One region of the Paenibacillus sp. IHB B 3084 genome, then DNA from elsewhere that is predicted to be linked to it. Evidence: riboswitches for the same ligand, from Rfam matches in the RefSeq annotation. Region 1 holds a riboswitch; the other holds the start of a gene.
What was found. Region 1 has a riboswitch for S-adenosylmethionine ahead of metA (homoserine O-acetyltransferase MetA). Riboswitches for the same ligand answer to the same signal wherever they lie in the genome.
Positions count from the first base shown of each region.

Region 2: another riboswitch for S-adenosylmethionine. It lies ahead of ASL14_RS17725 (methionine ABC transporter ATP-binding protein); the one in region 1 lies ahead of metA (homoserine O-acetyltransferase MetA).

Region 1 covers NZ_CP013203.1:864,878-877,125, reverse strand. The annotation lists gene ASL14_RS04090 (aminotransferase class I/II-fold pyridoxal phosphate-dependent enzyme) at 1-635, shown strand, start outside; gene ASL14_RS04085 (aspartyl-phosphate phosphatase Spo0E family protein) at 749-955, shown strand; partial or broken gene ASL14_RS04080 (hypothetical protein) at 1,058-1,629, shown strand; gene ASL14_RS04075 (cob(I)yrinic acid a,c-diamide adenosyltransferase) at 1,648-2,211, shown strand; gene ASL14_RS04070 (RluA family pseudouridine synthase) at 2,233-3,195, shown strand; gene ASL14_RS04065 (arsenate reductase family protein) at 3,198-3,563, shown strand; gene ASL14_RS04060 (5'-3' exonuclease) at 3,636-4,532, shown strand; gene ASL14_RS04055 (ROK family protein) at 4,762-5,640, shown strand; gene ASL14_RS04050 (HRDC domain-containing protein) at 5,806-6,813, shown strand; gene corA (magnesium/cobalt transporter CorA) at 6,898-7,833, opposite strand; SAM riboswitch class I at 8,389-8,514, shown strand; partial or broken gene metA (homoserine O-acetyltransferase MetA) at 8,635-9,551, shown strand; gene ASL14_RS04035 (PLP-dependent transferase) at 9,676-10,854, shown strand; gene ASL14_RS04030 (trans-sulfuration enzyme family protein) at 10,857-12,035, shown strand.
Region 2 covers NZ_CP013203.1:3,779,629-3,791,876, forward strand. The annotation lists gene ASL14_RS17680 (peptidoglycan D,D-transpeptidase FtsI family protein) at 1-19, shown strand, start outside; gene ASL14_RS17685 (Cof-type HAD-IIB family hydrolase) at 102-851, shown strand; gene ASL14_RS17690 (DUF456 domain-containing protein) at 903-1,382, shown strand; gene ASL14_RS17695 (putative polysaccharide biosynthesis protein) at 1,514-3,148, shown strand; gene ASL14_RS17700 (DUF2515 family protein) at 3,177-4,466, opposite strand; gene ASL14_RS17705 (thioredoxin family protein) at 4,691-5,035, shown strand; gene ASL14_RS17710 (COX15/CtaA family protein) at 5,220-6,152, shown strand; partial or broken gene ASL14_RS17715 (UbiD family decarboxylase) at 6,283-8,048, shown strand; gene ASL14_RS17720 (Cthe_2314 family HEPN domain-containing protein) at 8,102-8,821, shown strand; SAM riboswitch class I at 8,952-9,091, shown strand; gene ASL14_RS17725 (methionine ABC transporter ATP-binding protein) at 9,229-10,251, shown strand; gene ASL14_RS17730 (methionine ABC transporter permease) at 10,248-10,916, shown strand; gene ASL14_RS17735 (MetQ/NlpA family ABC transporter substrate-binding protein) at 10,992-11,834, shown strand; gene ASL14_RS17740 (SDR family oxidoreductase) at 11,980-12,248, shown strand, end outside.

The DNA of each region.
Region 1 (12,248 bases):
TGACCTATGAGGATTGGCTTCCGATTGCGAAAGTTGTAGAAAAACATGATTTGATCGTCATTTCTGATGAAATTTATGCAGAACTAAATTATGGCGAGAAGCATGTCAGCTTCGCGGCTGTGCCGGGCATGATGGATCGTACCATTCTCGTCAGTGGTTTTTCCAAAGCCTTCGCTATGACGGGCTGGCGTATTGGGTATACATGTGGGCATCCTGATTTAATTGCCGCTATGCTTAAAATCCACCAGTATACCGTGATGTGTGCGCCTTCGATGGGTCAGGTAGCGGCTCTTGAGGGGCTGCGCAATGGTTTGGGCGAGAAGGATCGCATGGTGGAAGCTTACAATCAGCGTCGCCGTCTGATGGTTGAAGGATTTCGGGACATTGGTCTGGAATGCCACGAGCCGAGAGGGGCTTTTTATGTTTTCCCAAGTATTCAAAGCACAGGACTAAGCTCGGATGAATTTGCGCAACGTCTTTTGGCTGAGGCCAAGGTTGCGGCTGTGCCGGGGAACGTGTTCGGTTTGGGGGGCGAGGGCTATCTTCGATGCTCGTATGCGACCTCTGTTGCTCAACTGACGGAAGCATTGGATCGTATTGGTCATTTTGTAGAAAAAGTAAAAAAAGAAGGTTAAAATTATTTTTTTATGGGTAAATCATAGAAAATAGTCTTTTATTTCTAAATTTATATGCTATAATTTGAAATCGAAAGCAGGAAGTTTAATTTTTCATTGCAGGAGGAATGCTCATGTCATATGTTGGATATAATTCGTCGGTGTCAACTGGATACGGCATTTCCCTGGAAGATGAAATTTTGTTCCTGCGCAATGAGATGATGCGGACGTTTCAGGAAGAGAAGTCCTTTACCTCTGATCTTGTCATTGAGATCAGTTGCAAGCTCGATTTGAAAATTAACGAATACATGAAGCTGTACGGTTCGGAATGCAAGGTGTAACCGTGTGAAGCCAAGCCGTATATATAGAGAAGGCCGCAGGGCCTTCTTTTTTTGCGTTCACAACTTATGATATATTAGTGGCATGGAAGAGGGGGCGTACATATGAGAGCAGGGCTGAAAAGGCTATCTCCGTGGATCATTGGAATGCTGGCACTCGTGCTGTTGGCCGGATGCGGGGGCGGGACAAGGACAGTTTCTCCATTTTTATTATGGATAAGCAAGGGGATGCTTCAGTTCTTCGTGATGAACTGGCGCAAAAGCTTAAGGATAAACTGGGCGAACAGGCTCCAACCATTGAGATTGCAGTTAGCCCACTGTATAACCAGCAGAAACTGGTCGTTGAATATGCAGCCGGGGAACACGACCTGTTTATTTTGCCGGGAGAGGATATGAAGTTGTACGGACAGAATGGCTCGAATTTGCCTTTAGACGATGCTTTTGACAAGAAAACGTATGCTCGGGGTGTGTTCGAGGGCGGCGTTTTTAAGGAGAAGGAGCAGGGGGAAAAAGGAACAGATGTGATCAAGGAAACTCATTTGTTCGGGATTCCGGTGGGGCAGATGAAGATGTTCAAGGATTTAAAATATAACTCCAAAACATTATTTGCTACCGTGCCACCGCGTACGAGTAATAAGGAAGAAGCCATTAAGGTATTAAAAGCACTGACGGAATGATAGAGGGGATGAGATACCATGGGGATTTATACAAGAACAGGCGATGAGGGACAAACCTCGGTGATCGGCGGTCGAGTGTCCAAGGATGATGACCGTGTGGAGGCATACGGCACGATTGACGAATTGAACAGCTTTGTAGGACAAGCGATCAGCTTTGCCGAAGGTGAAAAGTTTGCGGATATTCGGACTCAATTGGAGGAAGTACAGCAGGAATTGTTCGATTGCGGCTCGGATTTGGCGTTTGTCAAAATTAACGAAAGTAAATACAAGGTGAAGGATGAGCTGGCAGAGCGGCTTGAAGGCTGGATTGACGCATGTCAGGAGGAAAATCCGAAGGTGGAGCGTTTTATTATTCCGGGGGGGAGTACGTTGTCCTCAGCACTTCATGTTTGCCGTACGGTTTGCCGCCGTGCGGAACGTCGTGCTGTCACACTGGGTAAGCATACGGAAATCAATCCTGCGGTACGTCGGTATTTGAACCGTCTGTCCGATTATTTCTTCGTCGTGGCCCGCACCGCGAATGTACGTCAAGGGGTACCGGATGTCGAATATGTGCGCAGCAAAAAAGTGTTCCGCAAATAAGGAGGCAACCGGGAATTTGTGATGAGCTTGTATTATGAACCTATCGTGTATACGATCCCTCCTGAGGAGGAGGGAATGCTGTTGAAGACCATTTTGCAAAAACGTATGAATGTTTCACGCAAGCTGATATCCAAACTTAAGCTGACGGAACAAGGCATTATGCTGAACGGAACACGAGTGTATATCAGCGTAAAGGTACAGTCCGGGGATCGGGTGGAAATTCGTATGGAACGCGAGCGTTCCGATGATATTTTGCCTGAACCGATTCCTTTTGACATTTTATTTGAAGATGAGCATTTATTGGTTGTCAACAAGGCGGCGGGTATGATTGTCCATCCGACTCACGGTCATTACACGGGAACACTGGCTAACGGGGTTGTGCATTATTGGCAGGCCAAAGGTGAGCTGTTCAGATTCCGTCCCGTTCATCGTCTCGATCAGGAGACGACGGGTGTCCTTGTGGTGGCTAAAAATCCATATGTACACCAGCATATTTCCGAGCAAATGATTTCGGGGACGGTGGATAAGCGCTACACGGCCCTGGTGCACGGTTGCCCTGATCCACAGGAAGGAAGGGTGGATGGGCCGATTGACCGTAATCCGGATGATCCGCATTTGCGCATGGTGACCCCTGATGGTTATCCGGCCCTTACACTCTATAAGCTGGAGGAAGCCTGGAATGAGGGGAGCCGCATCGGGATCAAGCTGGAATCCGGACGTACACACCAAATCCGGGTACACATGACTTCTATCGGATGTCCGTTGATCGGAGATAAAATGTACCGAAATACGCCTGCTGACGCTGCGCAACGTGAGCGTTATGATCTGCTGGATGCCCAGATGCCCCGACAGGCACTGCATGCCTCAGAGCTGTCCTTGGTGCATCCTGTGACCAAAGAGCAGTTGACGTTTTGCGCCCCATTGCCGGACGATATGGCCCAGTTGCAGGAGCTGTTAAGAAATCGAAATGGAGGGTTAACATAAAGATGAGCCAGTTGAAAGTATACCAGTACTCCAAATGCAGCACTTGTCGCAATGCAGTGAAATGGCTGCAAAGCAAGGGACATGAAACGGAATTGATTCCTATTTTTGAACAACCGCCCGGCCCGGAGGAATTAGCTGATTTAATCAGCAAAAGTGGACTGGAGCTGAAAAAGTTTTTCAATACGAGCGGTGAGGTATATAAGGAGCTAAAGCTGAAGGACAAGCTGGCAGACATGAGCCGTGAAGAGCAAATCTCGCTTTTATCCTCGAATGGAAGATTGATCAAGCGCCCGATTGTAACAGACGGGAACAAAGTAACGGTAGGCTTCAAAGAGGAAACATTTGAGGAAGCATGGAGCGCTCAATAACGTCCAATTTGGCTCCGCGATGTGTTATACTGTTGGGGTTAAATAATATGATGAATGGGAGCAATACAATCTGTGACACAACGTAATGAACAATCCATAATGCTGGTTGACGGCATGGCTCTGTTATTTCGCGCTTATTATGCAACTGCTGCAAACGGTTATATAAGGCGTACAAAGGCCGGAGTGCCAACGAACGCCATATATGGTTTTATTCGATATTTTTGGGATGCGGTACAAACCTATAATCCGACGCATGTCGTATGCTGCTGGGATATGGGAGGAACGACGTTCCGCGGGGAGCATTTTGCTGCGTACAAGGGGAATCGCGCTGACGCGCCAGATGATTTGATTCCTCAATTTACATTGATCCGTGATGTGACGGATAGCCTCGGCATTCCTAATATTGGAGCCGCAGGCTTTGAAGCGGATGATTGCATCGGTACGCTGGCACGCCACTATACGCAGAATGAGGACATGGATGTAATGATTCTCTCCGGAGATCATGATTTACTCCAATTGGTGGATGAGCGGACACGGGTTATTATTATGAAAAAAGGTCACGGCAATTATATGGTGTACACCCCGGAAACGTTACTGTCTGAAAAAGGGCTCAAACCCCGCCAAGTTGTGGACCTCAAGGGCCTGATGGGGGATGCAAGCGACAATTACCCGGGAGTACGAGGCATTGGTGAAAAGACGGCACTCAAGCTGGTACAGGAATATGACTCCATTGAAGGTATTCTGGAGAATCTGGATCAATTGACGCCAGCAGTGCGCAAAAAGATCGAGAGTGATCTGGATATGCTGCATTTGTCACGTAAGCTGGCAGAAATTCACTGTGGTGTACCTGTAGCATGCGCACTGGACAGTTGTCTGTTGACGCTGGATCATGTGCAAATTGTAGATAAGTTTGAGGAGCTTGAAATGAAAAGCTTGTGTACGTTAATGGGTGTGGCAACTGGATCATAACGAAGCCAGTTTGGCTTCACAGGTACAACTCGGAGCTCGTATTACACATATGAGGATGCTGGCGCTTGGTGCGTTAGTGTCCTTTTTTATACACAGTTATGTCAAGGGAGATATATATTGTTGTGAAGGATTATATACAATTGGGATCAGGGGATTGACCTTGGACACGTTTCAGGTGAATATAGGATAGAGAGAACCGGATCATGACTGAGAGGGGACAACAGCAGCTATGACAGTATTGGGAGCAATTGAGGCAGGCGGTACCAAATTTGTATGTGGAATTGGCAACGAACAGGGAGAGGTGCTGGAACGCGCGAGCTTTCCGACAGCCACGCCAGCAGAAACGATGGCGAATGTCGTTGCATTTTTTGAAGGGAAGGGCATTGAAGCGCTGGGCGTAGGGTCGTTCGGGCCGATTGATCCTATCGAAGGCAGTGATACATATGGCTATATTACAACAACGCCAAAGCCGCATTGGGGCAATTATAACCTGATCGGCAAGCTGAAAGAGCATTTTGACGTACCTATGGGATTTGACACAGATGTGAACGGTGCAGCATTGGGCGAATCCATCTGGGGGGCGGCTAAGGGACTGGATAGCTGTCTCTATATTACGATAGGTACAGGTATCGGAGCGGGTGCTCTGGTTGGTGGAAAGCTGATTCATGGATTGTCCCATCCTGAAATGGGCCATATCCTGGTGCGTCGTCATCCGGAAGATACCTATGAAGGGACATGTCCTTATCACGGAGATTGTCTGGAAGGGCTGGCTGCGGGTCCTGCACTTGAAAAAAGATGGAAGGTCAAAGGCCATGAGCTTTCTGTGGATCACCCGGCATGGGAGATGGAAGCTTATTATTTGGCACAGGCTTTGATGAGCTATGTATTGATTCTTTCACCGCAAAAAATTATTATGGGCGGCGGAGTGATGAAGCAGGAGCAACTGTTCCCACTCGTTCGCGCCGAGCTTCAAAAACTGTTAAACGGATACGTACAGCATCCGAGTCTGACTACAGAAATTGATCAGTATATTGTGGCCCCAGGCTTGGGAGACAATGCCGGATTGTGCGGCGCTCTTGCCTTGGCAAAGGAAAAGCTGAACAAATAAGAATTACGGGTTGACGACAATCCGAGGTACGGTTATCATATAGGCAACAGCATAGTACGGCTCAAAAAGGGAAGCACCTTTCTTGCAAATACGCGAGATAGGTGCTTTTTTGCGTTTGGCGTTGTACCGGACTGTAACCCAATTATAAGCATGGAGGAAAAAAGCATGGAAATTTTATTTTTAAATCGCTTGTCCAAACGGAATGAACAGGGTCATGAGCAATTTGCCCAGGTATGGATTGGACAACATGATGGGGTATGGAGTGCAGGGTGGAGCACACAACACAGCTTGGATGAAAGCACAGATGATCTGTGGTATGAGGGCAGCTTGTGGCAGGAGTTGCTGCATGTGTACCGTCACGAGCTGGCGCTTAAGATGGCAGAGGGCTACAGACCCTTAATCCATGGTGTTTTTCATGAGCAGGAAGGGGCAGCAGGACGTGGGCAAACATTACAAAAGCTGTATTGTTATAGTGATTTGTTTCCGCGTGATGATGTGTATGAGCAATTGACGATGTGGAGACGACAAAAGGCGGCTGCCGAGCGAAAAGCACCCTATTTTATCGCTACCAATCGTCTGCTTCGGTTGATTAGCGTCTATCTTCCCCATACCGAGGAAGAGTTGCTGGAGCTACCAGGGGTGGGGCAAGGTAAAATATCTCAATATGGTCAAGAGCTGCTGGCTATTACGACACAAAATGACCGGACTACCCCATTTCCGCTAAATTGGGTAACAGAGACGCTGGATGAGGAAGTTTTCTTATCATGGCTGTACAAGCAAAAAGAGAACCAATATAAGCAGGAACTGAATAAATTCAGTCTGACAAAAACCATTATTGAAGGTATTTCAGACGGTCTTACGTTGGAGCATATTGGACTGAAGGCGGGGTTACATCGTAGAGAAATGATTGAAGCAGTGGAGCATTTGGATCGAGATGGAATCGATATGGAAAAGCTGATCCGTCAGGAACTGGTGAACGTATCTGAGGAAGAGCAGACGGCGATCTGGTCTGCGTATGAAGAACTGGGGGATACGCTGCTCAAGCCCGTCATGCTGCGGGTATATGGTGAGGAACAGGCTGCGGAAACGGGGCTGGATCAAGTTTATGAGCGGCTGCGTCTGATTCGTATCCGTTTTCGCCATCAGGTGGCATCAGATCGACATGCGGGATAACATCGCGCAAATATAAAATAATCACACAAAAAAAGCAGTAGCTATATCCTGTGAGGATACGGCTACTGCTTCAACCTTTTCTTTTCAAACCCAATCCTTCTTGCGGAAAATACAGAACATGCTAACCCCCAGCGCCACCATAATACCAATGACGATAAAATAACCATAACGCGTATGAAGCTCAGGCATATTATCAAAGTTCATACCATAAATTCCGGTAATCACCGTCAACGGCATAAACACGGTTGTAATCGCTGTAAACACGCGCATGATTTCATTCGCACGGTTAGCGATACTGGATTGATAAGCTTCTCGAAGGTTACCCATTAGATCGCGGTAAGTTTCGAAAGTCTCCGAAATTTTCACGGCATTTTCATAAATATCGCTAAAATATTTTTGCAATTGATCGTCGATCAGCCGTAAATCCCGTTTGTTCAACGTATTGATGACTTCTTTTTGCGGACCAAGCACTTTTTTCAGCCACAGAATCTCACTGCGTAAGCCGATAATTTCATTCAAATGCGATTTTTTTGTATGCATCAGAATGTCTTCTTCCAGCTTCTCAATGCGAACCTCAATCCGGTCACCAACCAGAAAATAGTTGTCAACGATCAAGTCGACCAACAGATACATAAAACGGTCAGGCTGGCTGACCTCCTGCTCCCATAACATAGGCTTGAGGGTGCGTAGCTCATTGATTTTCTGCTTAGTCACCGTAATGATGAAATGGCGGCCGAGAAAAATGTTCAAAGCACGTAAAAATATTTCTTCATCATCAAAACGAATGCTGTTTACAACGATAAAATAATGGCTCTCGTAAATTTCAATCTTCGGGCGTTGCTCTTCTTCGCTCAAACAGTCCTCTACTGCGAGATCATGCATGGAGAATAGAGGCTGGAGCACTGCCAGATCATCAACATCGGCATCAATCCAATAAAAACCTTCTGCTGGCGGAGTAAGCGCCATTTCAATTTCTTCGACAGGGGTAAAAACCCCGTTGTTTACCAAACGGATTTTCATATATGTCACTCCTTATGCTCCGTCGTAACGGAAAATACGTGTACCTCAAGCATAAGGAATGGACTCAGTTAGCCAGTTAGCCGGATCGGGTAAGCGGCATCCCCATCAAAAGCCAGAGGCTTTTGGAGCATGCAGAGCCTGGCGTCCCGTCTTTCGGCAAGCTGAAGTCATTCCTATGCTGTTGTTCAGGGATCGCCGCCTATTCGGACTCGGGTCGCCTTCCATTCCGGATTCACCTCACAAATGTTCTTTTTTAGGTTGCCACAGTATCGCAGAAAGCACTCTAAATCTGCACGACTGCTTTATATTTTCGGCCTATAGCACTTGTATAGTATAACGCTCGGCCTACAGCCTTTCAAGCGCAAAATCATGGGCTAAATCAACAGTAGTGACAAGAGCTTCGACGATAGGGTAATGTATGATTTAACATATGGAAATATAAGACGAAGTGTGAATGCAGGGCACAAACTTACAAGTCTCATCTTGACGAAGCCCAGCGGATGCATTAAAGTGAACAACAAGAACTTTTTATGAACCCAAAATGAATATAGCGAAATCTTATCAAGAGCAGGTGGAGGGACTAGCCCGATGATACCCGGCAACCGGCGATTTTAATCGCACGGTGCTAATTCTTGCAGGACGCGCGCTTTTTACAAAGAGCGATGCCCTGACAGATGAGAGAGGCGCATATGGATACAAATATGACCTTTCTCGTAACCGAGGAAGGTCTTTTTATTATATGCCCGGCATCTCAACATGACGATTTTCGCAAAAACTTCACCGAACAAGGAGTGAGTTTACATGCCGATTAAAATTCCGGATACACTACCTGCCAAGGAAGTGCTGGAGGGCGAAAATATTTTTGTAATGGATGAAAGCCTGGCCTATCATCAGGATATTCGTCCGTTGCGCATCGCCATTTTGAATTTGATGCCTACCAAAGAAACAACGGAAACTCAGCTGTTGCGTCTGGTCGGCAATACCCCGCTTCAAGTGGACGTTACGCTGGTACACATGAAGTCGCATGTATCTAAAAATACATCGCAGGAATATTTGAACATGTTTTATAAAACGTTTGAGGAGATCAGAAACAGCCGTTTTGACGGCATGGTGATTACGGGAGCCCCGTTGAACAGCTTGAGTTTGAAGATGTGAACTACTGGGAGGAAATCCGGCAAATTTTTGAATGGACGAAAACGAATGTAACTTCGACCATGCATATCTGTTGGGCCTCACAGGCGGGTCTGTTTCATCATTTCGGCGTTCCCAAATACGGACTTGATTACAAATGCTTTGGCGTTTTTCCGCATAGCGTTATTAAACCTAAAGTGAAATTGCTACGCGGTTTTGATGAATTGTTTTATGCACCTCATTCCCGGCATACAGAGGTTCGGCGCGAAGATATTGAGCATATTGCCGAACTGGAGCTTTTATCCGAATCCGAGGAAGCCGGAGTGTATCTGGTAGCTACGCGTGATGGCAAACAAATCTTTGTGACTGGGCATTCCGAATACGATCCACTTTCCCTGAAATGGGAATATGATCGTGATGTCGCCAAAGGGATGGATATTGAAGTACCAAAAAATTATTTTCCCAACAATGACCCTGAGCGTACACCGCCCTCAACCTGGCGTGCGCATGCCAATTTATTATTTTCAAATTGGCTCAACTACTATGTATACCAAGAAACCCCTTTCGATATCGGGCCCCAGATTTAAAATGGGGCTTAACGTTTATATCTACGCAGTACCACCTTGCAGCAGCGCAGCAGTATAGATATGATAATCCAATTTTGCAGCATATGTTACAGCACCTATTATGGAAGTGAACAGGAGGATTCATATGAGTGAGAAACAGTGGAAAATCGAAAGCAGGTTAGCACAGATTGGTTCAATCGAAGAACCGGTAACCGGAGCAGTGAATTTTCCGATTTATCAATCTACGGCGTTTCGCCATCCCCGTTTGGGTCAAAGCACAGGATTTGATTACATTCGGACGATCAATCCGACACGTAAAGTACTGGAAGAGGCGTCCGCTGCACTGGAATCCGGTGATGCAGGCTTTGCATGCAGTTCAGGTATGGCGGCGCTGCAAACGGTATTTGCCCTGTTTGGACAAGGAGATCATCTGATTGTATCGCTGGATCTGTATGGAGGCACGTATCGTCTGCTGGAACGTATTTTATCCAGATTCGGCGTGACGGCGAGCTATGTGGATACGAATGATCTTGAAGCCATCGAGCAGTCATGTCGACCGAATACCAAAGCGGTATTCATTGAAACGCCTACGAATCCATTAATGATGATTACGGATATTCGGGCTGTAGCCGAATGGGCGTCACAACGTCAGTTGCTTACTATTGTAGATAATACGCTGTTAACACCGTATTTCCAGCGCCCTTTGGAGCTGGGTGCCGATATTGTGGTACATAGCGCAACCAAGTATCTGGGCGGACACAATGATGTGCTGGCAGGCTTGATCATAACCAAGGGTAAAGAGCTGTCAGCCGAAATTTCCTTCCTGCATAATTCCATTGGGGCTGTACTTTCTCCGAGCGATAGCTATCAGTTGATGAAGGGCATGAAAACATTGGCGCTGCGTATGGATCGGCATGAGCATAATGCGACAGTGCTGGCCAATTATCTGCTGACGCATCCAGCGGTGGCTGAGGTGTTTTATCCAGGGCTTGAGGGTCACCCAGGGCGTGAGATTCAAAACAAACAATCCAGCGGCAACACAGGTATTTTCTCGTTTAAAGTAAAAGATGCCCGTTATGTGGAGCCCTTGCTTCGAAACATTAAGCTCATTGCTTTTGCCGAAAGTTTGGGCGGTGTGGAATCATTAATGACTTATCCTGCTGTACAGACACATGCCGATATACCGGCTGAGATTCGGGATGCGGTCGGGGTGGATGATCGTTTGCTGCGTTTCTCCGTCGGTATTGAACATACGGATGATTTAATTGAAGATTTGCGTTCAGCGTTGGAAGCGGCACGTCAAGAAATCGAAGGAGGGGAATAGCAATGATTGAGGACGTGCGGAAAATCGGGCGGGAAACGGAAAAAGAACGGAAGTTCGCTACCAAGCTGCTACATTTTGGCTCTGAAATTGATAGTGTTACGGGTGCGTCGAGTGTACCGATTTATCAGGCGTCCACCTTTCACCATCATGATATTTTCAATCCTCCGCTGCATGACTACAGCCGTTCTGGCAATCCGACACGGCAAGCTTTGGAGGACTACATCGCCTTACTGGAAGGTGGAGCGAGAGGTTTTGCCTTTGCATCGGGTATGGCGGCTATATCCAGTACGTTTATGCTGTTGTCCGCTGGGGACCATGTCATTGTTTCGGAAGATGTATATGGAGGGACCTACCGCCTGCTGACTTCTATTTTAAAACGGATGAATATCGAAACCACCTTCGTCGATATGACGGACATCAACCTTGTGAAAGAAGCGTTGCAGGAAAATACGAAGGCTGTATATATGGAGACACCTTCCAACCCAACCCTCAAAATTACCGATGTGGCAGGGATAACGGCTTGGGCCCAGGAGAAAGGGCTTCTGACGCTGCTGGATAACACATTCATGACACCTTATTATCAACGTCCGATTGAGCAAGGTGTCGATATCGTGTTGCACAGTGCAACCAAATTTCTCGGCGGGCACAGCGATGTACTCGCAGGACTTGCGGTGGCACGTACGGAGTCGTTGGGCAGACAAATCAAGCAGCTTCAAAATGGACTCGGAACCGTGTTGGCCCCACAGGAGTCGTGGTTGCTTATGCGCGGGATGAAGACACTGAAAGCACGTATGGCTCACAGTGAGAAGAGTGCGGCGAAGCTGGCCAACTGGCTGAACGAGCGAAGTGACATTGAGGCGGTATACTATCCGGGCCTGGAAAATCATCCGGGGCGTGCCGTACATGAGAGCCAATCCAGTGGATACGGTGCGGTTATCTCGTTTGATGTAGGCTCCGGTGAGCGTGCAAAAGAGGTTCTTAATCGCATACAAATTCCGATTGTGGCGGTAAGTCTGGGAGCTGTGGAAAGTATCTTGTCGTATCCGGCGATGATGTCACATGCGGCAATGCCACATAGCGTACGTCTGGAGCGGGGAATCACGGATGGTCTGCTACGTTTCTCCGTAGGTCTGGAGGATATTGACGATCTGATCAATGATCTGAACGAGGCTCTTCGCTAAAACAAAAACACGGCATAATGAACATAAAATCTAAAAAGCAGCAAGCTTCTGTGTAGTGGGAAGCTTGCTGCTTTGTGTAAGTGCGACATGACGGAGGAAATATGAACGTGCTGCACAACCCCTTTTTCCCTTTCCATGGGACAATGTACCATAGAATTATAGCTTGTTCGTCGCATCATCGCCTGGGTATGAAGCAGAAAGAAACGGGAATAA
Region 2 (12,248 bases), 2.6 Mb from region 1:
GCGGCAGACCGCAAAGTGAGGACTTGAATTCTTTTGTGGGCTACTCTTTTTCATGGTAAAATGTCGTTGGACATAAGGGACATACAGGAGGAAGAGAACCCATGGGAGAAAACCAATATAAATACAAACTGCTTGCGCTCGACATGGATGGAACTTTATTGAACGACAATCATGAAATTACGCTGGAAACGATCAACTGGATTAATAAGGCGATTCAAGAAGGGATTCACGTGTGCTTGTCTACTGGACGAGCAGCGATGCATGCCTTGCCCTACGGGCAGCAGCTCGGCCTGGATACACCTATGGTGACGGTAAACGGCAGTGAGGTATGGAAATCCCCTCATGAGCTGTGGCGCCGTTATTTGCTTGATAAGGAGCTAGTTCGGAAAATGCACCAGATTGCTGTAGAAACAGATTCCTGGTTCTGGGCTTACTCGACGGAGGAATTATATAATAGAGATCGTTGGCCGGATACATTGGATACACAGGAATGGCTCAAATTCGGTTATAATACGGAAAATGACGAAATTCGGAATCGAATTTTGCTCAAGCTTCAGGACATGGGCGGACTTGAAATTTCCAACTCTTCCATGACGAATCTGGAAATCAACCCGGCGGGCATATCAAAAGCCAGTGGGATTGCAGAAGTATGCGATTTGCTCGGGATTACAATGGAGCAGGTAGTCGCAGTAGGTGACAGTCTGAATGATTTGGCTGTAATTCAAGCGGTTGGACTGGGTGTTGCGATGGGCAATGCACAGGATACGCTAAAAGAAGCGGCCGATCTGGTCGTAGCTTCGAATAATGAAGATGGCATCGTAGAAGTTATCCGTGATTATGTACTTGTCTAGGAAAACGAATGATAAAGCATCTGGGATAATTGGACGAGAAGGAGGGAGCCAGTGGACATTGTAGGCTGGATTATTATCGTTGCGCTGTTCATTGTTGGCATGGCCGGGGCAGTATATCCCGTATTGCCAGGGGCGCTCGCCATCTATTTTGCATTTTTTGTGTACGGCTGGTTTTTCTCGTTTGCTCCATATAATGTATGGTTTTGGATCATACAGACACTAATAGTAGTTGCACTATTTGTTGCAGATTATGCCGTCACTGCGTGGGGGGTCAAACGATTTGGCGGCTCACGTCTGTCCACGATCCTTAGTACCATCGGGATTATTATCGGCCCTTTTGTTATTCCGGCGTTTGGTCTGATTTTAGGGCCGTTTATTGGCGCTGTGCTGGGCGAGCTAATTAGCAAGGCCCCGCTGGATCGAGCGATTAAAGTGGGCTTTGGTTCTGTATTAGGGCTGTTTACCAGCACCGTGATGAAAGTAATTTTACAGCTTGTCATGATTCTTGTATTCTTGATTTGGGTGTTCTAGTTTAACATCCTATGCTTGTGATTTGCAGAGACAGAATCGACATGCGGCTCCGCACCGGTGATGGCTCAGGCCATGACTGCTTTGCGGAGCTTTTGTATGCGTGTCAACAGCAAGAAAGAAGGGAACGCATTTTGTCCAATAAAGAAACATTTCTTAGAGGCACGCTTATTTTAGCCGCAGCCGCCTTGGTGGCGAGAGTGCTGGGTCTGGTGCAGCGAGTTCCGCTAGAGCATTTGCTTGGTTCCGTAGGGAACGCCTCGTTTACGATTGCGAACAATGCTTATTTGATGTTGCTCACGGTGGCTACAGCAGGTATTCCAAGCACGTTGAGCAAAATGGTCTCCGAGCGTTATGCGCTGAATCGGCCTACAGAAGCACGACGTGTGTACCATGCGGCGTTGCTGTTTGCGGCGGCGGCTGGCATTATCATTACGGTGGTGCTGTATTTTGGCGCGCCTTATTTTGCCGAGCATGTGGCGGGAGTTCCTCAGTCGGCCTTGGCTATTCAGGCATTGGCACCTGCCTTGCTGCTGTTTCCCGCCATTGCCATGATGCGCGGGTACTTCCAAGGGCGCGGTAACATGACCGCAGGCGGTATTTCACAAATTGTGGAGCAGGTCGCACGGGTGGCTACTGCTATTTTGCTCGCATTTATTATTTTGAAGCTCGGTTATGGAGATCGCGAGGTTGCGGCCGGGGCATCGTTCGGAGGTGTCATGGGAAGCATTGGCGCACTGGCGGTCATGCTGTATTACACGGTGAAAATGCGTCGCCAGGATCGTCAGGATCGACAAGAGCAATTCCAGGAGGAAAGCTCCGCACTGCCGTTGATGCGCATTTACAAAGACATTTTTACGCTGTCTATTCCAATTGTATTGTCTTCTTTGACAGTTCCGGCCGTTAACTTTATTGATACGTCGATTGTGGTTAGACTCCTGTCCGTCCAAATCGGCTTGGATCAGGCAACGACCCAGTTGGGTTATTTGGGAGCACGTGCGCAGAGTGTGGCGGGGATTCCGCCGATTTTGGCTATCGCGCTCAGTCAATCGCTCATTCCGATCATTTCGGCGGCTTTTGCCCGCAAGGATGAACAGCATTTGCAAAATCAGATGACGCTGGCCTTGCGGATCTCTATTTTGACTGGAATGCCGATTGTGCTGGCCTTGTGTGTAACCGCCTATTCCATCAATGGCTTACTGTTCAGTTCGCTTGGAGGCAGCGGGATTATCGCTGTTCTGACACTCGGAACGATATTCCAGATCACGATGATGACCTCTAACTCGATTTTGATCGGTATGGGCAAACCGCGTATTTCAATGGTTAATGTCTTGGTCGGTATCGTTGTTAAGCTGGCTGCGAGCTGGTTGCTGGCTGGTTGGCTCGGGATTTACGGCATCATTGCCGCAACCGGATTATGTTTCCTTGTGATTACGCTGCTGAATTTGCATGTACTCAAAGGCATCGTATCCTTCTCAATCATGGGCCGTCGCTGGGCAGGCTTTCTGACCGCAGTCGTGCTTTCGGGAGCCATTGGATACGGTGTGAATGAGGCTTGTATTCTGCTGATTCATATCATGCCTGCACGTGTGGCCTTCTTCATCGCGTGCTGTATTGCCGGGGCGGCTGTACTGGTATGCTATTTGGTGCTGCTGGTTGTGCTGCGCGTACTGCGTAGGGACGAGTTGGGTAACTACCCGCGTGTGTTGCAAAAGGTACTGCGTCCACTGATGCGTCTCCAGCGTGAGTCCACAGGGCAACGAGGCTAAAAGATGCATAGGCAGCTCTCCAGCTTTTTCAGTGGAAAGGCCGCAGGCTGGCATGCGCGTCATGGGCCATCGCTGTTTTTTGGATGCCATGGCGGTGTTCATGCCGCATGGCAAATAACAGCGGTCGCCTTGGTTCGGTGAAATGTCCGAGCGTGGAGCCGTCCTGAAACCAGTCGTAACGGGGGATCGGATCATAAGGCGTATCCGACCAGACGGCGTTCAGCTCTGGGCTGTACAGGCGTTGTCCCGGCGGCAGCCATGCATGTGCCAGTAGCGCTGCACTCTCTTCAGGAGAGCGCAGCGCTTTTTCTTTGTCCGGAGTGAACAGTCCTGGCCAATAGTCGCTGCGTGAGCCAGTGTGAGGCACGCTGGTAGCGAATGCTGTTACTTGATCCAGCACCTGCTGGTGACCGAACAGCATGGCATACAGACTTTTACCGAAGCCGATCCGCTCATCCAGATGGCTGAATCGCTCCATCACAAGTCCGGCGAGGCCGCCGTTTAGCCCAAGCGGAAATATGACCTGATTCAACTGGAGCCAATCGTGCAAATAAAAGCCCGGCTTGTGCGTCACAAATTTTTGGAAATACGGATCTTTCACCACCCGGCCCTCAATATAGTTTTGTTCATTGATGATCAGGGCTACGCTTAAGAGAGAACTGTCCCGCCAAGCCCAGAAACGTTCCCAGAAGGGTCTCATGAATGGTGATACATGAAAATGGGGGAGCAAATGAAAGCAGCTTCGGCCCAGATGACGGCTGTGCATGTATAATTGCAGCTGCGGGTAGGCGTCCTGAAAAATAAGGGCATTGCAGCGCTCCAGCAACCGATATAACCATTCCTTTTCCAGTTCGCTGAACAGACTGTCGATCAGACCGCCCTTCAAATCGGTCATGTTATAGCCACCATTGCGAGAAACCAGATGAGCCAGCAGCGCCCAATGTAACTCGGGGTAGCCGTGATAGCACTCAAGATAAGCGGCTGTCCGGGTGATGTTGCTGCGATTTTCCTGTGCTGTATCGTTCTTGATCCGTTCGACCAGCTCACAGTCCGTTTCGCATAAGGGCATATTCAGAGTAGAGGGACGGGAAGCGGGTCCATTCACCATCATGAGTGCTTCGGCTTCATCCATGGCGGCCTGTGCGGCTTGGTCATCCCACGGCAGCTCACGCAGTGGATAGCGCAGCTTGCGGGACTCGGTCCAGGCCGCCCGCTTGCCTTCCCACGCTTCCTCCGCAGCACGTGGTACGGAACCGAGCAGCTTTAGCCCCCCCTGAAGCTGGCGTGATGCCACATGGAACCATTCGGTGAAAGACATACTGGATAACCTCCTTTCAAAGTCCGAGAACACTTCGTATTCCGCTAAGTATGCAGGGATGTTCTAAGTGTGTTCTGAGGTATATTGTTAGTATGTCTCAATGGCAGGGCTTCCAATCGGTGATTCGGGAATAATAGGGGAGTGTGCAAAAGCGCCACTTGGCGTTACAATAGATAGAAAGCACAAGCTCTTTTTTACAAACAGAATTCAAGGAGGAATCATCCATGCAAAAGATCGTCTCTCATGAAGACTTTAATAAGGCAATATCCACTTCTGGCGTAACAGTAGCTGTGTTTAAGGCGGACTGGTGCGGAGATTGTCATTTCATTGATCCGTTCATGCCTGATGTGGAACAGCAATATGCAGACAAGCTTACATTGATTGAAATTGATGTAGAGCAGGCCGAAAGTGTCAGCCAGGAGCAGAATGTGTTGGGTATTCCCAGCTTTATCGCTTACAGTGAAGGGCGCGAGCTAGTGCGTCTGGTAAACAAACTGCGCAAATCCCGTGAGGAAATCGAGCAATTTTTGGATCGGGCAGTAGAAGTACACGCCAGCTTGGCTAAATAATTGATGTTGTGCATGGCATTCAGAAAGCCGCTTCCTTCCAAAGGGGGCGGCTTTCTCACGGGACACGTTCACATTTTGTCAACAAAGCACGTATGTCAAGGAACGATATATCAGTTATAATTATTTTAAGTGATCATTTCACAACATTATGAAGTGAATAAATATTATATTTGGAAGGATACGGGTGAATTCTTTGAATAACAAAATCAGAATATTAAAGTGGCTTGCACTCGTAACATGTATTGTCATGTTTCTGGCTACCTTCGGTGGAGGCGTCGTGACGCGGACGGATTCGGGGCTGGGCTGTGGACGGGAATTCCCGCTTTGTAATGGCAAGCTGGTTCCGGCGCATACGATCGCATCTGTTATTGAGTTTACGCATCGCTCTGTTAGTGCCATGGCTGGCATACTCTCCATTGCCTCTTTTGTTGGCTTTTTGCTGTTTATGAAGCATCGTAAGGATTTACAGTTATTCTCGTTGCTGACGTTAATGTTTGTCATCATACAAGGAGCGATGGGGGCACTGGCTGTCATCTTCTCCCAATCGGCTGCAGTCATGGGGCTGCATTTTGGCTTTGCGCTTATCGCTTTTGCCAGTGCGACCATGATGACGCTGGGGGCCTGGCAGGAGCATGCGGATTCACGCTACACCCCGCGTCTGATTCCTGGGCCTGTCAGTCGGGGCTTTCGTAACTTTATATGGCTATCGACGATTTATACCTATATTGCTGTCTATTCAGGGGCGTTGCTTAGTCACTCGGTCATCCAGAAGGTTGTAAATATTGGGGGCTTCATATCTCCGCTGCTGCTTCATCAGATTTCAGCTGGTCTGCTGTTCGTCATTATCTTGGCTGTGGGTCACTACTCATACCGTTATCACCCGAATCACCGGGATATCCGTATATTGGGTGTCGTATCGGTCTTGTTAATCTTACTTCAAGTGGTGATTGGAATTATCTTGTTGTACGTCAACAGACCTGAAATCTACATGTTTATCGTGCTGGGACATATGCTGGTGATTGCATCGTTGTTCTCCATCTTGGCTTATCTGAGCTATCGTGTATGGCAATTGTCACCGGACCGCAAGCTTGTTCCGACCCAAGCACAACGTACCTAAGCATTTCATAGATCATAGTGAAACGGATATTTTGCCCAAGTGGCGTTGAAGCACGTATAATAGCATATAAGAAACAAACCAGGTCCGCGAGTTTCTCGAGGGCTTGATTTGCTTAGGAGGAATCGTCCAGTTGATCTACCAGAATTTGCGCCAATTTATTGAAGCGCTACGTAAAGAAAATAATCTTCAAATTATAGAAGCACCTGTCGATCCTTATTTGGAACTGGCCGAAATTCATCGGAGAGTTATTGAGGAAGAAGGCCCGGCATTGCTGTTCACCAATGTAAAAGGTACTCCGTTCCCTGTAGCCAGCAATCTGTTTGGCACAAACCGTCGTGTGGATATGGCCTTTGGGCCTCGCCCGGAACAACTGATGGATGCGATTGTAGGGGCGACCAAAACATTGCTTCCACCTACCCCCAAGGCATTGTGGAATGAACGTGGACTGATTAAGGACATGCTAAAAGTAGGGCTGAAAACGGTATCCCATAGCGAGGCTCCTGTACTGGGAGTTCGCCGTACGGATGCTCCGCTGGCTCCACTTCCAAGAGTGACGAGTTGGCAGGATGACGGGGGCCGTTTATCACGCTTCCGCTCGTATATACCGAGAAGCCGGGTCAGTCCAAGGATCATAATTTGGGCATGTATCGCATCCAGATTTATGATGATCAGACCACCGGGATTCACTGGCAAATCCATAAAGGCGGCGGCTTTCATTATCATGAAGCTGAGCTGCGTAATGAGCCGTTGCCTACGACCGTTATTATCGGCGGGCCACCTGCTCTGATTGCATCTGCAATTGCTCCGGCACCGGAAAATCTGCCTGAGCTGCTACTTGCCTCGCTCATTATGGGCGGCAAGCTGCCAATGACAGAAGACCCACTCGGCGGTCACCGGATTCCGGCAGAGGCCGAATTTGCGATCAGCGGCTATGTGCCGCCTCACGAACGTCGCCCGGAAGGACCGTTTGGCGATCATTTTGGCTACTACTCCTTACAGCATGATTTCCCTGTATTTCATGTCAAGCATATGTACCACCGTAAGGATGCCATTTATCCAGCAACCATTGTAGGTAAACCACGGCAGGAGGATTATTATCTCGGCGAATTTTTACAACGTCTGCTGTCACCTGCCTATCCGCTTGTGATGCCTTCCGTTAAGTCTCTGTGGGCTTACGCAGAAACGGGTGTACATGCATTGGCAGCGGCAGTTGTGCGTGAAAGCTATTCCCGCGAAGCGCTGGTATCAGGCTTTACCATTTTGGGACAGGGCCAATTGTCATTGACCAAATTCCTGATGCTGACGGATCAAGTCATTGATTTATCTGATTTTAACCTGCTGCTGGAAACCATTCTGGAGAGATTTAATCCAGCGACGGATTTATTTATTTTCAATCATACGTCTCACGATACACTTGATTATACGGGCCGTAAGCTGAATCACGGCAGTAAAGCGATCCTGATGGGTGTAGGTGAGCCTATACGTGAACTGCCTCGTGCCTATGAAGGAGGCGACCTGCCGGGTATTCGCGAAATTGAGCCGTATTGCGGAGGATGTCTCGTCGTATCCGGTGCGACCTTTGAGCAGGAGCCTGAGCTGGCAGCGCGGGTACTGGAGCGTTTGTCTGCAGGTGAGCAGGAATGGCCGTTTGTCTTTATTGTAGATGATGCCAAGGAAGTCGTTCGCTCACAAGCATCATTCCTGTGGACGGTGTTTACGCGGTTTAACCCGGCTACGGATATGTATGCAGACAGCGAGGTCCGTTTGCATCATTTGAACTACAAGCTGCCAATTGTAGTGGATGCGCGTATGAAGCCGGGCTACCCGGATGAAGTGCTGCCGCGCGAGGATATTGTTAAGCTTGTAGACCAACGGTGGACGAGTTATTTCGCTTGACGCCCTAGACAATTCAACAACCGGATTTTACATTCATAAAAGGAGGCGTGAGCATGATACGCAAGCTGCTAGGCGAGCCGCCACGTGTGAACAAGGGCATCCTGCTGGATGCTATGAACAGCATGTCAGACATGCTGAAACTGCTGGAGCGGCAAATTCAGGCCAGTGGAGATCCGACTCATGCTTTTCGCAAGGCAGATATTTTGACACGCGGCCTGATGTCATCTCTGGATGAGCTGGAGCAGAGCCATCATGCTGCCGCCTTTTTCCGAACGAAAGTCAAAGCAGGATATGCCGAGGATATGAGCGTGGATGAGAAATCGGATTACGCGCTGTATGTCTTCTTTTATAAAGACGGGTTTGTGCGGGTATTTTCCATTCTGGATAAGCTTGGGAACTGGCTCAACGATCTGTATGATCTGAAAACGGGTCAGTACAAGGCACATTATTCGTATTTTACAGTGCTGCGGCAATTCAGATATTTGAAAATGCAGCCTGAAATGACAGACAGCTTAAATGATATCAAGGACTCATATACCGATGCTATTAACCGACTGCGCAAGCGGCGCAATACGGAGATACACTATATGAATACAGAAATGCAGGATGATCTCTGGCAGCGGCATCGTGCTTTGTATGGCAAGATACAACTGGAGGATCTGGATCATCACCTGGAGGATTTGAAGCAAGGTCTGGAGATGGTGAACCGTTCCCTGGCGACTGCCTTTCGTTATACGGCGAAACAGTGGGAGAACCGGGAAGCTCATCCATAATTATGTCAGAAAATATCCTTTGACAAAGCTATGTAAACTATCTATACTGAAATCTAGTTTCAGAAAATGCTTGAATTATGATTTTATATATTAAATTTAACGGACAGCTAAAGCTGGAGTTTAACATATTTTCTTATCCAGAGAGGTGGAGGGACTGGCCCGATGAAGCCCGGCAACCCGTTCTTTTCCGGTGTGAAACACCGGAAGGGAACATTATGGTGCTAATTCCTACAAAACCGCTAGACTTATAACGGTTTTGACAGATGAGAAAAGGTTCGCATGGTGGGGCCCTTTTCATTTCTGTGAAGGGGGCTCTTTTTGTATAATCATAGAGAAGGAATTTTATAATTCCTGAGAGATGAACGTCGCTTAAAAGGGTAAGGAAGAGTGAAGGGGGTCGCAGCACGTTGATAGAGCTTAAACAATTAACCAAGCATTATGGCAAAGGCAGCCGACGCGTTAGTGCGCTGTCCGGTTTGAATCTTTCCATAGAGCGTGGTGAAATATTTGGAGTCATCGGTCATTCCGGAGCGGGGAAAAGTACGCTGATCCGCTGTATTAATTTATTGGAACGTCCGACCTCGGGCGAGGTATGGGTAGATGGCGTGAATCTCGCCACGGTAAGTCAATCCCAGTTACAGAAACAGCGTCGTAAAATCGGAATGATCTTTCAGCATTTTAATTTGTTATCCTCGGCGACGGTATATGACAATATTGCCTTTCCGTTGCGCTTGGTAAATACGCCGAAGGAGAAGTTGGACCAGAAGGTTCGTGAATTGCTGGAACTGGTCGGTCTGGAAGAACACAGCGCTAAATATCCGTCACAGCTCTCGGGTGGACAAAAGCAGCGGGTAGGTATTGCACGAGCGCTTGCCAGTGATCCTCATGTACTGCTGTGCGACGAGGCAACTTCGGCGCTTGATCCGCAGACGACAGGGTCCATCCTGAAATTGCTTTTAGACATTAACCAGCGCTTTAATTTGACCATCGTGCTGATTACGCATGAAATGCATGTCATTCAAAGCATCTGTGATCGTGTTGGTGTCATTCATCAGGGCGACATCGTGGAGCAAGGTCCGGTGGCAGAAGTATTCCTCAAGCCGCAGCATCAGGTGACCAAGGACTTTATCCAGCGGGAGTCTGAGCATCCCGAGGAGCTGCAAGCAGCGATTGCAGCAGCAGGAGGCGGCGAATCGGCGCATGTTGTACGGATTTCATTTTTGGGCAGCAAGACATACGATGCGATTCTGTCACGAACGGCTCGTAGTACCGGCGTTGATTTTGCGATCTTGCAGGGAACCATCTCCACAATTAAAAACGTACCGTATGGACAGCTTATCGTCCGTTTTGAAGGAAATCAGGAGGATATTGAGCATACGCTGCGGGAAGTGTCCGGTCAGGGGCTTGATGTGGAGGTGATCGGACAATGAGTGAACTTGATTTTTCACAAGTGAGTTGGGAAGAACTGGGTAACTCTACATTAGAGACACTTCAGATGCTCGGTGCATCTGCGTTGTTCACCCTTATTATTGGTCTGCCTCTCGGAATTTTATTGTTTTTGGCAAGCCGCTCTTCATGGAATCTGATGAAGGTGATATACGTTGTACTTTCCTTTATCGTAAACATTTTGCGTTCCGTACCGTTTATTATTTTGATTGTTGCACTGATTCCTTTTACACGGTCGCTGGTGGGGACTTCCACGGGAGTGCTGGGTACGATTCCACCGCTGGTCATTGGTGCTGCGCCATTCTTCGCCCGTCTCGTGGAGACGTCATTGCGCGAAGTGGACAAGGGTGTTATCGAGGCCGCACAAGCCATGGGTGCCTCTACAGGGCAGATTATCCGTCGGGTGCTGTTGCGTGAGGCACTGCCGGGTCTGCTCGCCGCATTAACGATTACCGTTGTTACGCTCGTATCCTATACAGCGATGTCTGGTATGATCGGGGGCGGTGGTCTGGGTACACTGGCTATCAACTACGGATACTACCGTTATGAAACGGCTGTAATGATCGTTGCGGTCGTGCTGATGGTCGTACTGGTGCAACTGCTGCAAATGGCGGGAGACCGTCTGGTTCGGCATTATACTCGAAAATAGGGAAACCATATAGATATCCTTATTGATCAGGACGTCTGAATCCTGAACACTACAATTTATTGGAGGGGTAATCACATGAAAAAATGGGTATTGGCCGTATTAAGCTTGACATTAATTGCGGTGCTGGCTGCTTGCGGCACGAAAAGCACGACATCCGATACAAACAATGCGACCCAAAATACTGGTGGGTCACCACGTGAAGTCGAGCTGAAAGTTGGTGCTTCTCCTGTGCCACATGCGGAAATTTTGGAAGCGATCAAGCCTCAGTTGGAAAAAGAGGGCGTTCGTCTTCAAGTCGTTCAGTTTAACGACTACGTACAACCGAACGTACAATTGTTCGACAAGCAACTGGATGCTAACTTCTATCAACATGTACCATATATGGATGTTATGAACAAAGAGCGCAAAATGGACCTGGTATCTGTAGGCGCGGTTCATCTGGAGCCATTCGGTATCTACTCGCAAAAATATAAAAAGCTTGATGAAATTCCGGATGGTGCAACAGTTGCCATCCCGAACGATGCAACCAATGGAGGTCGTGCATTGTTGTTGTTGGAGAAACAAGGTCTGATTAAGCTGAAAGACGCAAGCAACATCGAAGCTACCGTAAAAGATATTACAGAAAACCCGAAAAACCTGAAATTCAAGGAGCTGGAAGCGGCTATGCTGCCACGCCAGTTGCCTGAAGTGGACATTGCACTGATCAACACAAACTACGCTCTGGAAGCGAAGCTGAACCCTACAAAGGATGCACTGGCATTGGAAGATAAAGATTCTCCATATGCTAACGTTCTGGTAGCGCGTCCGGATAATAAAGATTCCGAAGCGATTCAGAAGCTGATCAAAGCGTTGCAATCCCCGGAAACTAAAAAATTCATCGAAGACAAATACCAAGGCGCGATTATCCCGGCATTTTAAGCTGGACACGAGAACGCGTTGAACCCCAACCCCGAATTCTCTTGAACAAGAGGATTTGGGGTTTCTTTTTTGCTTGGAGTTGTAGGCGAAGCGTAAATATTTTATACTTGGGGGTGACCGTTCTCTGTGAAGAGGAGGAAAACTGTTGAGACACAAAGTCGCACTCATAACAGGCAGTGCCAAAGGATTAGGTAAAATGACCGCTCTGCGTCTGGCTGATGAAGGCTGTGATATTGCTCTGAATTATGTGCATAGCCAAACGGAAGCCGAAGAGCTTAGGCAGGTGATTGAAGCCAAGGGAGTACGCTGTCTGTCTTTGCAAGGAGATATTTCGATTCAGGAAGATATTACAAGGCTGATCAGTGAAGTACAGGATCGGCTGGGCGGCGTAGATATTATGGTAAATAACGCCGG